DNA from 2 places in the Pseudodesulfovibrio aespoeensis Aspo-2 genome. Region 1 is predicted to be linked to the other one. Evidence: predicted binding sites of a transcription regulator. Region 1 holds the regulator's gene; the other holds the start of a gene.
The links. Region 1 encodes sigma-54, which starts transcription at its own class of promoters, with help from an activator protein. Its sites were predicted from a motif close to CTGGCACGGNNNNTGCTT; they were not measured.

Region 1 (4,546 bases):
TCGAAGACCTTGAGCGCCGTGCTTTTGCCAGAGCCGGAAATGCCGGTCACGACGACCATGGGAAAGGTGTTGGCTGGCGTCACTGACATGGCTCCTGCACAGGCTAGACCTCTTCGAGGAGCTTCCAGAGCGCCTCGTTGCTTTCGGCCTCCATGAACTCGCGCCGGAAGGCCTCGTCCTTGAGCACCCGGGAGACCTGGGCCAGGATGCGCAGATGCATGCCTGCCACCTGCTCAGGGGCGAGCACAAGAAAGAAGATGGCGCACGGCTTGTGGTCCAGGGCCGCGAAATCGACCCCTGAGACGCTCCTGCCGACCACCACAATGACCTGCTCCAGGTCTTCGAGCTTGCCGTGGGGGATGGCGATGCCGTCACCGATGCCCGTGGTGCCGAGGTTTTCACGATCAAGAAGGACACGGACCGCGAGGTCCGTGTCCATCTCTGGATATTTCACGCCCACCGGGGCGAGGAGTTCTTCAAGCACCTCCGGCTTTGTGGCGGAGGCGAGGTCATAAAGGACGAGGTCCTTGTCCAGGTAATCACCGAGTTTCATGCTTAGTTTCCAGGATCGATCAGACCGAAGTCGCCGTTCTTGCGCTTGTAGATTACGTTCACTCCCTCGGTCTCGGCGTTGAGAAACACGAGGAACTCGTTGTCAAGGGTCTCCAACTGGAGGGCCGCCTCGTCAACGGACATGGGCTTTGGTTCATAAGTGTCGGTGCCGACTATGGTCGGCCCGGACTCTCCGGGAATGCTCCCGTAGGACAGGAAGTTCATCTGGACCTTGTTGCCGCGCGCCTGCTTGGTCCTGTCCTTGATCTTTTCGCGCATCCGTCGCATCTGGGCTTCCAGCTTGTCGAGCACCATGTCGATGGTCGAGTACATGTCTTCGGAGTCTTCATAGGCGGAAATATGGATGCCGTCGGCATTCAGGATGATATCCGCCTTGTGGCGGAACTTGTCGACCAGCAGGTTGACCTGGAGGTCGGCCTCCGCGTCGGAAACATACTTGCCCACCTTTTCAAAACGCTTTTGCGCATAGCCCTTGAGATGATCGGACGGCTCAAAGTTCTTGAAAGTGAAGCTTATGTTCATACATTCCTCCTGGTTGAACGTGCTGAAAGCCTGCCTTAGAAATACTGCTTTCTCTTGGAAGACGACGCTATGCCCATGGCGGAGCGGTATTTGGCCACTGTGCGGCGGGCGATGTTCACTTCGAGCCTCTCCTGAAGTATCTCGCCTATCCGCTCGTCGCTCAAGGGTTTTTTATGGTCTTCCGCGGCGATCATCTGCTTGATGAGCGCCTTGACACTCTCGGAGCCTACCTGGGAGCCGTCATTGAGATCCAGCGCGCTGTTGAAGAAAAACTTCAACTCGAAGATGCCGTGCGGTGTGGACACGTACTTGCTGGTCGTGATGCGGCTGACGGTGGACTCGTGCATCTCGATGTCTTCTGCCACCTCCTTGAGGATGAGCGGTTTGAGTCTTGTCACGCCTTCCTCAAAGAAATCACGCTGAAAGCGGACAATACTCTCAACTACTTTGTACAAGGTTCTCTGCCTCTGGTACAGGCTTTTCATCAGCCAGGCGGCAGATCGCATCTTTTCCTGGAAATACTCTTTTTCCTTGTTCTTGGCCCCCTGCATGGTCTCCAGGTAGAAAGAGTTCATCTGGAGCCGGGGCAGCCCGTCCTCGTTGAGGATGATGACAAAATCCTCGCCGTACTTGTAGACGAAAACATCCGGGCTGACATAATGGGGTTCGGCGCTGGCGTAGTGGGAGCCGGGCATGGGGTCGAGCGTCTGGAGCTGTTCGATGTACTCCTTGAGCTCGTCCATGGAAATCTTGAACTTGCGCGCCAGGGGCTTGAAACGGTTCTTCTCCAGGTCTTCCAGGTGATCGCGGACCAGGGAGACCAGGATCGGATCGTCGTAGCCAAGCACCTCCATCTGCACCAGCAGACACTCCTGCGGGGTGCGCGCCCCAACACCCACCGGGTCGAGCCGCTGCAACCGCCGGATAACCGACTCCACCTCCTCGGGCGTGGCGGTGACCATGCTCATGATCTCTTCAATGGTCGCCTGGAGATACCCGTTGTGGTCGAGGTTGCCGACCACCACATCGCCAATGGCGACCTCGCGCTCGGTGAAGTTGGAGAGCCGCATCTGCCAGTTGAGATGCCCCTCCAGGGTCGGCTTCGAGGCCAGACGCGCCTCAAAGGAAAGCCCCTCCTCAGGAATCTCGGAGTCGCGGGCCGTGGATTGTTTGGATGTGCTGGAGAACTCGCCGAGATAGTTTTCCCAGTCCGCAGTGCGGACAAGCTCCTCCTCGGCCTGGGATTCAGTCAACTTCTCAGGTTCGCGAATCTCGGTCTCGACTTCGGTCTCATCGAGAAACGGATTCTCCATGAGTTCCTGCTGGACCGTCTCCAAAAGCTCCAGTCGCGAGAGTTGCAACAGCTTGATGGCCTGCTGCAACTGCGGGGTCATGACCAGCTGCTGGGAGAGCTTGAGTTGCTGCCTGAGTTCCAATCCCATATTCTAAGCCTCTCGGACCAGAGTCATCGCGACTGCGTTCCGGGGGTTCGTTTCACTTTATTTCACCATCACATGCGATTCTTGGTTCAGACACTGCCACACATCACAAAAGGACGCAACACAATACTTATAACCCACTGTCGCGTCTCGATTAATACCAGAGAATACGCCACATGAAAAAAGTGTACCAATGATTCACCCTGGTGTAAATCGCCAAGAGCGGAAGGATGGGGAAAAAGGGGATCAGAGGCGGAAATCCTCGCCAAGATAGATTTGGCGGGCGCGGCTGTCCTGCACTATCTCCTCCGGGCTGCCCTCTAGAATGACCGACCCTTCGTACACGAGATAGGCACGGTCGCAGATGTTCAATGTTTCACGCACGTTGTGATCGGAGATAAGGATGCCGATGTCCATGCTTTTCAGGACCGAGATGATCTCCTGAATGTCGATGACGGCAATGGGATCGATACCGGCGAAGGGTTCGTCGAGCAGGATGAACTTGGGGTCCATGATCAGGGCGCGGGCGATCTCGAGCCTGCGCCGCTCGCCGCCGGAGAGAAACATGGCCGCCTGATCGGCCAGCTTGGTGATGGTGAACATCTCCATCAGCTCGTTGGCCCGTCGGTGTTGGGCCGCAGGGGTCATGGCCGTCTGCTCCAGGATGATCTGGAGGTTCTGGCGCACCGTGAGTTTCTTGAAGATGGAGCTTTCCTGCGGCAGATAGCTCACGCCCATGCGGGCGCGCTCGTGCAGGGGCTTGTCGGTCAGGGGCACGCCGCCCAGCGACACATGCCCGGTGTTGGGCTTGACGATGCCCACGAGCATGTAGAACGTGGTGGTCTTGCCCGCCCCGTTGGGGCCGAGCAGGCCGACCACCTCGCGGGTGTTGAGTTCGAGATTGATCCCGTGCACGACCTCTTTCTGGCCGTACCGTTTGGAGAGGTTGGCTGCGATGAGTCCGACGGCCATCTACTGCACCTTGATCTTTTCGGGCGTCAGGAAAATGGCCTGGACCCGCTTGCCCTGGCCGCTCACAACCTCGCTGCGGTTCTCGCGCACGAAAAAGTTGATGACATTGCCGGTCAGGCTGTTCGGCCCGTCCTTGAGGATCGGGTCCTCCTCCATCTTGAGAATCTGCTCCTCGACCAGGTAGGTCAACTTGCCGCACGATCCTTCGGTCTTGCCTTTTTGGGCGCGCACGTCGCCCTCGGCCACGATCCGATCGATGCTGTCCACGGCGAACTTCTTGCCGCTGCGTGACGAGAAGAAGGCCGAGAGCCGATTGGCCCACAGGGTCAGTTCGCCGTGTACGGCCACCACGTTGCCCACAAAGGAGACGACCTTGCCGTTCTCATCGTAGGTCATGCGGTCCGAGGTGATTTTGACCGGCACCTGGCTCGGGTCAACGCCCACCTGGATGGGTTCTGGCGGTGTGGAGGCCACCGGCCCCTTGACCGCGCCCTCGCCCTGCACCCCTGCTTCGCCGCTTCGCGCAGGCTTGGCCGCAACCGGCTGGTCCTGACCGGTCAGGGCAGCAGACACTTCTGCCGCCGCTTCTCCTGACGCTTCCCCTGACGTGTCTCCTGACTCTTCCGGCTGCGTGTCATGGAGGGGAGCAGGCGCGCCCGCCGTCACCGGCACGAGATACTTGGCGTTGGCATAGCCCATGGCCCGCTTCTCGCTACGCTCGGTCTCGTTGACGGGAAAAATCGCGTACCAACCGTCTCTCAGAAAATCGACCTTAACCCGCTGGCCCTTGGCCAGGGTGACCACATGCTCGCTGCGGGGCGTGCGGTCCTCGCGCACGTTGAGCGTGTTCGCGGCCTCGCGTATCTCGCCCCAGTCTGCGGCCTGCGCCACCGAGGCGAACACGAGCACGCACAGGGCCACCGTGAAAAATCTGCCTGTCATATTCATCAAAGCCTTACTCCCTGCCCTGGTCCAAGAACGGGCTTCCGTCAAATCCCTTGGGCGCAAACAGCGCCTCCACCCCTCCGGCCGCCTTCAGT
Region 2 (4,546 bases), 470 kb from region 1:
GCCCCCGCCGCCGCTCGAACCGGACGATGCCCGCTATCCGGGCCACGATCCCCGCTATGCCGCCCTTTCGCCGGGGGAGGTGCCGCGCTGCGAGAGCCTTAAGGCCACCATCGACAGGACCATGCCCTACTGGTTCGAGACCGTGGCCCCGCAAATCCATGCGGGCCAGCGCGTGCTCATCGTGGCCCACGGCAACTCCCTGCGAGGACTGGTCAAATACCTCGACGACATGGACGAGGAGGCCATCACCCAGCTGAACATCCCCACCGGCCTGCCCCTGGTCTACGAGCTGGACGACAGCCTGAAAGCCCTGAACCGGTATTACCTGGGCGACCAGGAGGCTGCGGCCAGGGCTGCCGAGGCGGTTGCCAATCAGGCCAAGGGCGGGTAGTGCTGGCCCGTCATGGACGGGAACCTTTTCACCTCACATCTGCTCGACTGGTACGACGCCAACGGTCGCGACCTGCCCTGGCGGCGCGAGCCCAACCCCTACCGCGTCTGGATATCCGAGATCATGGCCCAGCAGACGCAGCTTGACCGCGTGGTGGGATATTTTGACCGGTGGATGGCCCGTTATCCCGACCTGCAATCCCTGGCCCTGGCCCGCGAGGAGGATGTCCTCAAGCTCTGGGAGGGGCTGGGCTATTATTCCCGTGCCCGCAACATCCTCAAGAGTGCGTCTGTCTTGGCGCATGCGCACGGCTGTGTGTTTCCGTCCGATCCCATTGCCATCCGCGCCCTGCCCGGCGTGGGCGCGTATACTGCCGGGGCCGTGGCCAGCATCGCCTTTGGCCTGTGCGAACCGGCGGTGGACGCCAATGTCCTGCGCGTCTTTGCCCGGCTGCTCGACCTGGACGCGCCAGTGGCCGAAACCGGTGTCCGGCAGACCGTGGAACGGACTGTGCGCGCCCTTATCCCCGAAGACAGGCCCGGCGATTTCAACCAGGCCCTCATGGAGCTGGGCGCGCTGGTCTGCGCCAAGCGCCCCCGGTGCGGGGAGTGCCCGGTGCGGGCGCACTGTCTGGCCCATGCCCGCGGCGTGGCGGACTCACGGCCCGTCCTTCCGCCCTCCCGCAAAGCCATCCGCATCGAGATGGCCACCGGCGTCCTGGTGCGCCACGGGCGGGTGCTCATCCAGAAGCGGCGGCCCGGCGATGTCTGGCCCGGTCTGTGGGAGTTCCCCGGCGGCTGTGTCGAGCCGGGGGAGACGCCGAGGCAGGCCCTGGCCCGCGAGTTTCGCGAGGAGGTCGAGCTTGTGGTAGAGCCGGTGGAGAAGATCACGGTGGTCGCCTATTCCTACACCCGCTACCGGGTGACCATGCACTGTTATCGGTGCCGCCTGACGGGCGATGCCGAGCCGGTCCCGGTGTTCAACGAGGCCGCGGAAGGGGGCTTTGTCCTGCCCGCGCAACTGGCGGAGTACGCCTTTCCGGCCGGGCACAGGCGGCTCATCGAGTTCATGGAGCGCGATGCCCGCGCTGCCGGATGGTTTGATGCCGGTCGGCACGACTGATTCCGTTTCTTCCGTCAAAACAGATTGTTGCCGCGAAAGGCACGCCCTTTGCTATATCCAGGTCGGAGGCATGGTTTCATGCCAAACTTTTGACTTGGGAGAATCGTCATGACCTTTGGCACCAGTGCGAATTTTGATGCCATGGCATCCCTGCGAAGCGACGGGCAGGCGGACGGGACCAGCAAGCCCGGTCGCCGCGACTCGACGTTGCAGAAGGCCTTTGAAACGCAGATGCACATGACCCAGAGCCTGTTCGGCGAACGGGGCAGGGACTATGAAGAGGGCGGCAGGGGCGGCCTGGATGTTTCCATTGTCAACGACGCCATGATGTTCGAGGCCCTGGCCACCATCAACCGGCTCATGCGCGACGAGGCCGGGCTGCCCCGGATCGGGGCGGGCAGGCCGGGGGCGCGCTCCGGCCTGTCGGCCACGGGAGATGCGACCGGCGCGGACATGGCTGATGTGGGCGCGCTTTCGGCGCGTTTCGAGTCCGGCAAAGCCGGGGTGGCCGCAATAGGCTACGACAGCGTGGGCGGCACCTCCTACGGCACCTACCAGATCGCCTCGAAACCCGGCACCATGGACAAATTTCTCTCCTATCTCGACGAGCACGCCCCGGCCTGGGGCGAGCGACTGCGCAACGCGGGATCGGCGGACACCGGCTCAACACACGGGGGGATGCCCGCCGCCTGGAAGGCCATTGCCGCCGAGGACCCGGAGAGGTTCGGGCGTTTGCAGCACGAGTTCATCGTCGACCAGACCTATGCGCCCGCCAGGACCATGATCCTCGACCAGACCGGGCTTGATTTCGACAATGCGCCGCCCGCCCTGCGCGAGGTGCTCTGGAGCACGGCGGTGCAGCACGGTCCCACCGGCGCGGCCAGGATTTTCGGCAAGGTCATCGACCGGTTCGTCACCTCGGCCAGCGAGGGGGAGTTCAGCGAGAAGCTCATCGAGGGCGTGTACGACACCCGCAAGGGGCAGTTTGGCTCGTCCACCAAGCGGGTCCGCCAGAGCGTGGTCAGCCGGTTGAACGAGGAGAAGCAGCTGGCCCTGAACATGCTGGAGCACACGCCGCTCAGCCGCATGGTCTAGCAGGCTGCTGACAAAGGCCCGATTGCGTCGTTGCTTCAAAAAAGGCAAACCCTCGCGTATTATATATACGCGTCGGTCTTGCCTTTTTTTCGCGCCTAGCACTCGAACCTTTCTCAGCAGCCTGCCAGAGTGGGCTTTGTCAATACTCTGAGGCGCGGGAAACCGCGCCTTTTTTATCGGGAAAGGGAGGTTTCGATGTCCGGGTCCAGGTCCACGCGCAGGGTGCCCAGCCGTTTGTCCACCACCACCTGGCCGTGGGCGAACCCCTTGACCTTGCGCACGTCTTTGACCAGGGCGTACATGACCTCGGCCTTGCCATCGTCCCTGCTGTGGCTTTTGATGGCGCAGAGCCGGGCGGCCTCGATCAGGGTGCGCTCCGGCACTTCCTGGGCCGGGTGGTCGCGCTTGAGGATGACGTGGGAGCTGGGGGCGTCCGCCAGATGGAACCAGTAGTCAAAGGGGCTGGCCGCGCGGCTGAGCATGTCGTGGTTGGCTCGTTTGTTCTTGCCGCGCACCAGGGTGAAGCCGTCGCTGGATTTGAAGACCGTGACCGCCAGTCCTCTATACCGCTTGGGCAGGGGGGGAGGCCCCTGGGGCAGGGGGATGTCGGATTCGTCGGGCCGGGCCAGGGGCTGGATCACGCCGCGCTCAAGCTGGTCGAGCTGGTCCAGCAGTTCGGCGCGCCGTCGGTGGATATGGGGAAATCCGCGCTCGGCCTTGGCCGCCCGCTTGAAGTGGAGGGTCATGTTCTCCACGGGCGAGAGGTGCGGGTTGAGGGCCACGGTCATGGGTCCGCGTTCCGGGTGGGTCACGGTGATTGCTTCCAGAGACTTTGCGTCCTTGAACCGGTACAGCTCGGCCTGCAACGCCTCGGCCATGATCTTCTCGTTGGCCAGTTCCCGCAGGCGTGCCTCTTCCTCGTCCAGCCGGGCCAGATTCCGTTTGATCTTCTTTCGTTCGCGCTTGAGCCGGGTCTGCTCCGGTCGTTCCTCTTCCATCTCCAGGAGCGGGAAGAGGGTGCGCTGGCCAAAGGCGTTGGCCGCCCCAATAGCCGTGCTGAACGAGTCGTCGTCCTGTCCGCCCGGCCACGCCTGGGGCGGCTGGGGCGTGTCGGATTGGGCCGGGAGATGAAAGGTCTGCGCCGTGCCGCCAGCCACGTTCAGGTAGAGCCGGTGCGCCTCGTCAGGCGGCAGGCCGGTCAGAGCCTTGCGCAGCGGCGGCGAGATGTGCGGATACTCGCGCCAGATGTCCGGGTCCTCAAGCACGTCTTCCAGGGCGGGCCAGTCGGGCTGTGCGCCGAACCCGGGCTCTAAGGAATCGACAAGGCTCATGCCGTTTCGCACATCAAGGACGAGATGGTCGCCGCAAGGCGGATCCTGGCGCGGGGTCAGCTCCAGGGCCAGACGCAGGGAAGGCCAGTCCATGGTCCAGCCGATGATCTTGCGGTTGCGCAGCCGTTTGCGAAACCACATGGCCATGGCCGGGGCGTCCTTGGGATTGGGGGGTTTGACAACGGACAGGAAAAGGAGACCGGCCAGTCTGGCCGGTCTGAAGAGCAGGTGGAGCGGTTCGCCCGCGCTCTGGAGCGTCAGCGTCCACACTCCGGGGACAGGGCCAAACACCTTGTCGATGCGGCGGCCAAGGAGCGTGTGGCCCAGCTCGGCGGCGAGGAAGCGAAAGAAGTTTGCTTCCATGGCGTTTGCGGGGCGGGCGGCGCGACGAACGGGCGGCTAGTCGCCGCGAACAGCTTCGTCTTCTTCCTGCTTGCTCTTGCAGTTGATGCAGAGCGTGGTCATGGGCCTGGCCTTGAGGCGCGGGATGGAGATGTCGTCGCCGCACTCTACGCAGACGCCAAAGTTACCGTCCTCGATGCGGTTGATGGCCTTCTGGACCTTTTTGATCAGCTTGCGCTCGCGATCGCGCAGGCGCAACGTGAAG

Region 2: the regulator sigma-54 is predicted to act here: its motif matches at 1,550-1,567, upstream of DAES_RS09680 (VgrG-related protein).

Annotation. Positions count from the first base shown of each region.
Region 1 covers NC_014844.1:1,653,809-1,658,354, reverse strand. Annotated here, with positions in the region: gene rapZ (RNase adapter RapZ) at 1-83, opposite strand, end outside; gene DAES_RS07435 (PTS sugar transporter subunit IIA) at 104-553, opposite strand; gene hpf (ribosome hibernation-promoting factor, HPF/YfiA family) at 556-1,095, opposite strand; gene rpoN (RNA polymerase factor sigma-54) at 1,131-2,537, opposite strand; gene lptB (LPS export ABC transporter ATP-binding protein) at 2,781-3,506, opposite strand; gene DAES_RS07415 (LptA/OstA family protein) at 3,507-4,448, opposite strand; gene lptC (LPS export ABC transporter periplasmic protein LptC) at 4,462-4,546, opposite strand, start outside.
Region 2 covers NC_014844.1:2,121,713-2,126,258, reverse strand. Annotated here, with positions in the region: gene gpmA (2,3-diphosphoglycerate-dependent phosphoglycerate mutase) at 1-391, shown strand, start outside; gene mutY (A/G-specific adenine glycosylase) at 404-1,513, shown strand; gene DAES_RS09680 (VgrG-related protein) at 1,622-2,608, shown strand; gene DAES_RS09675 (NFACT RNA binding domain-containing protein) at 2,782-4,302, opposite strand; gene dksA (RNA polymerase-binding protein DksA) at 4,339-4,546, opposite strand, start outside.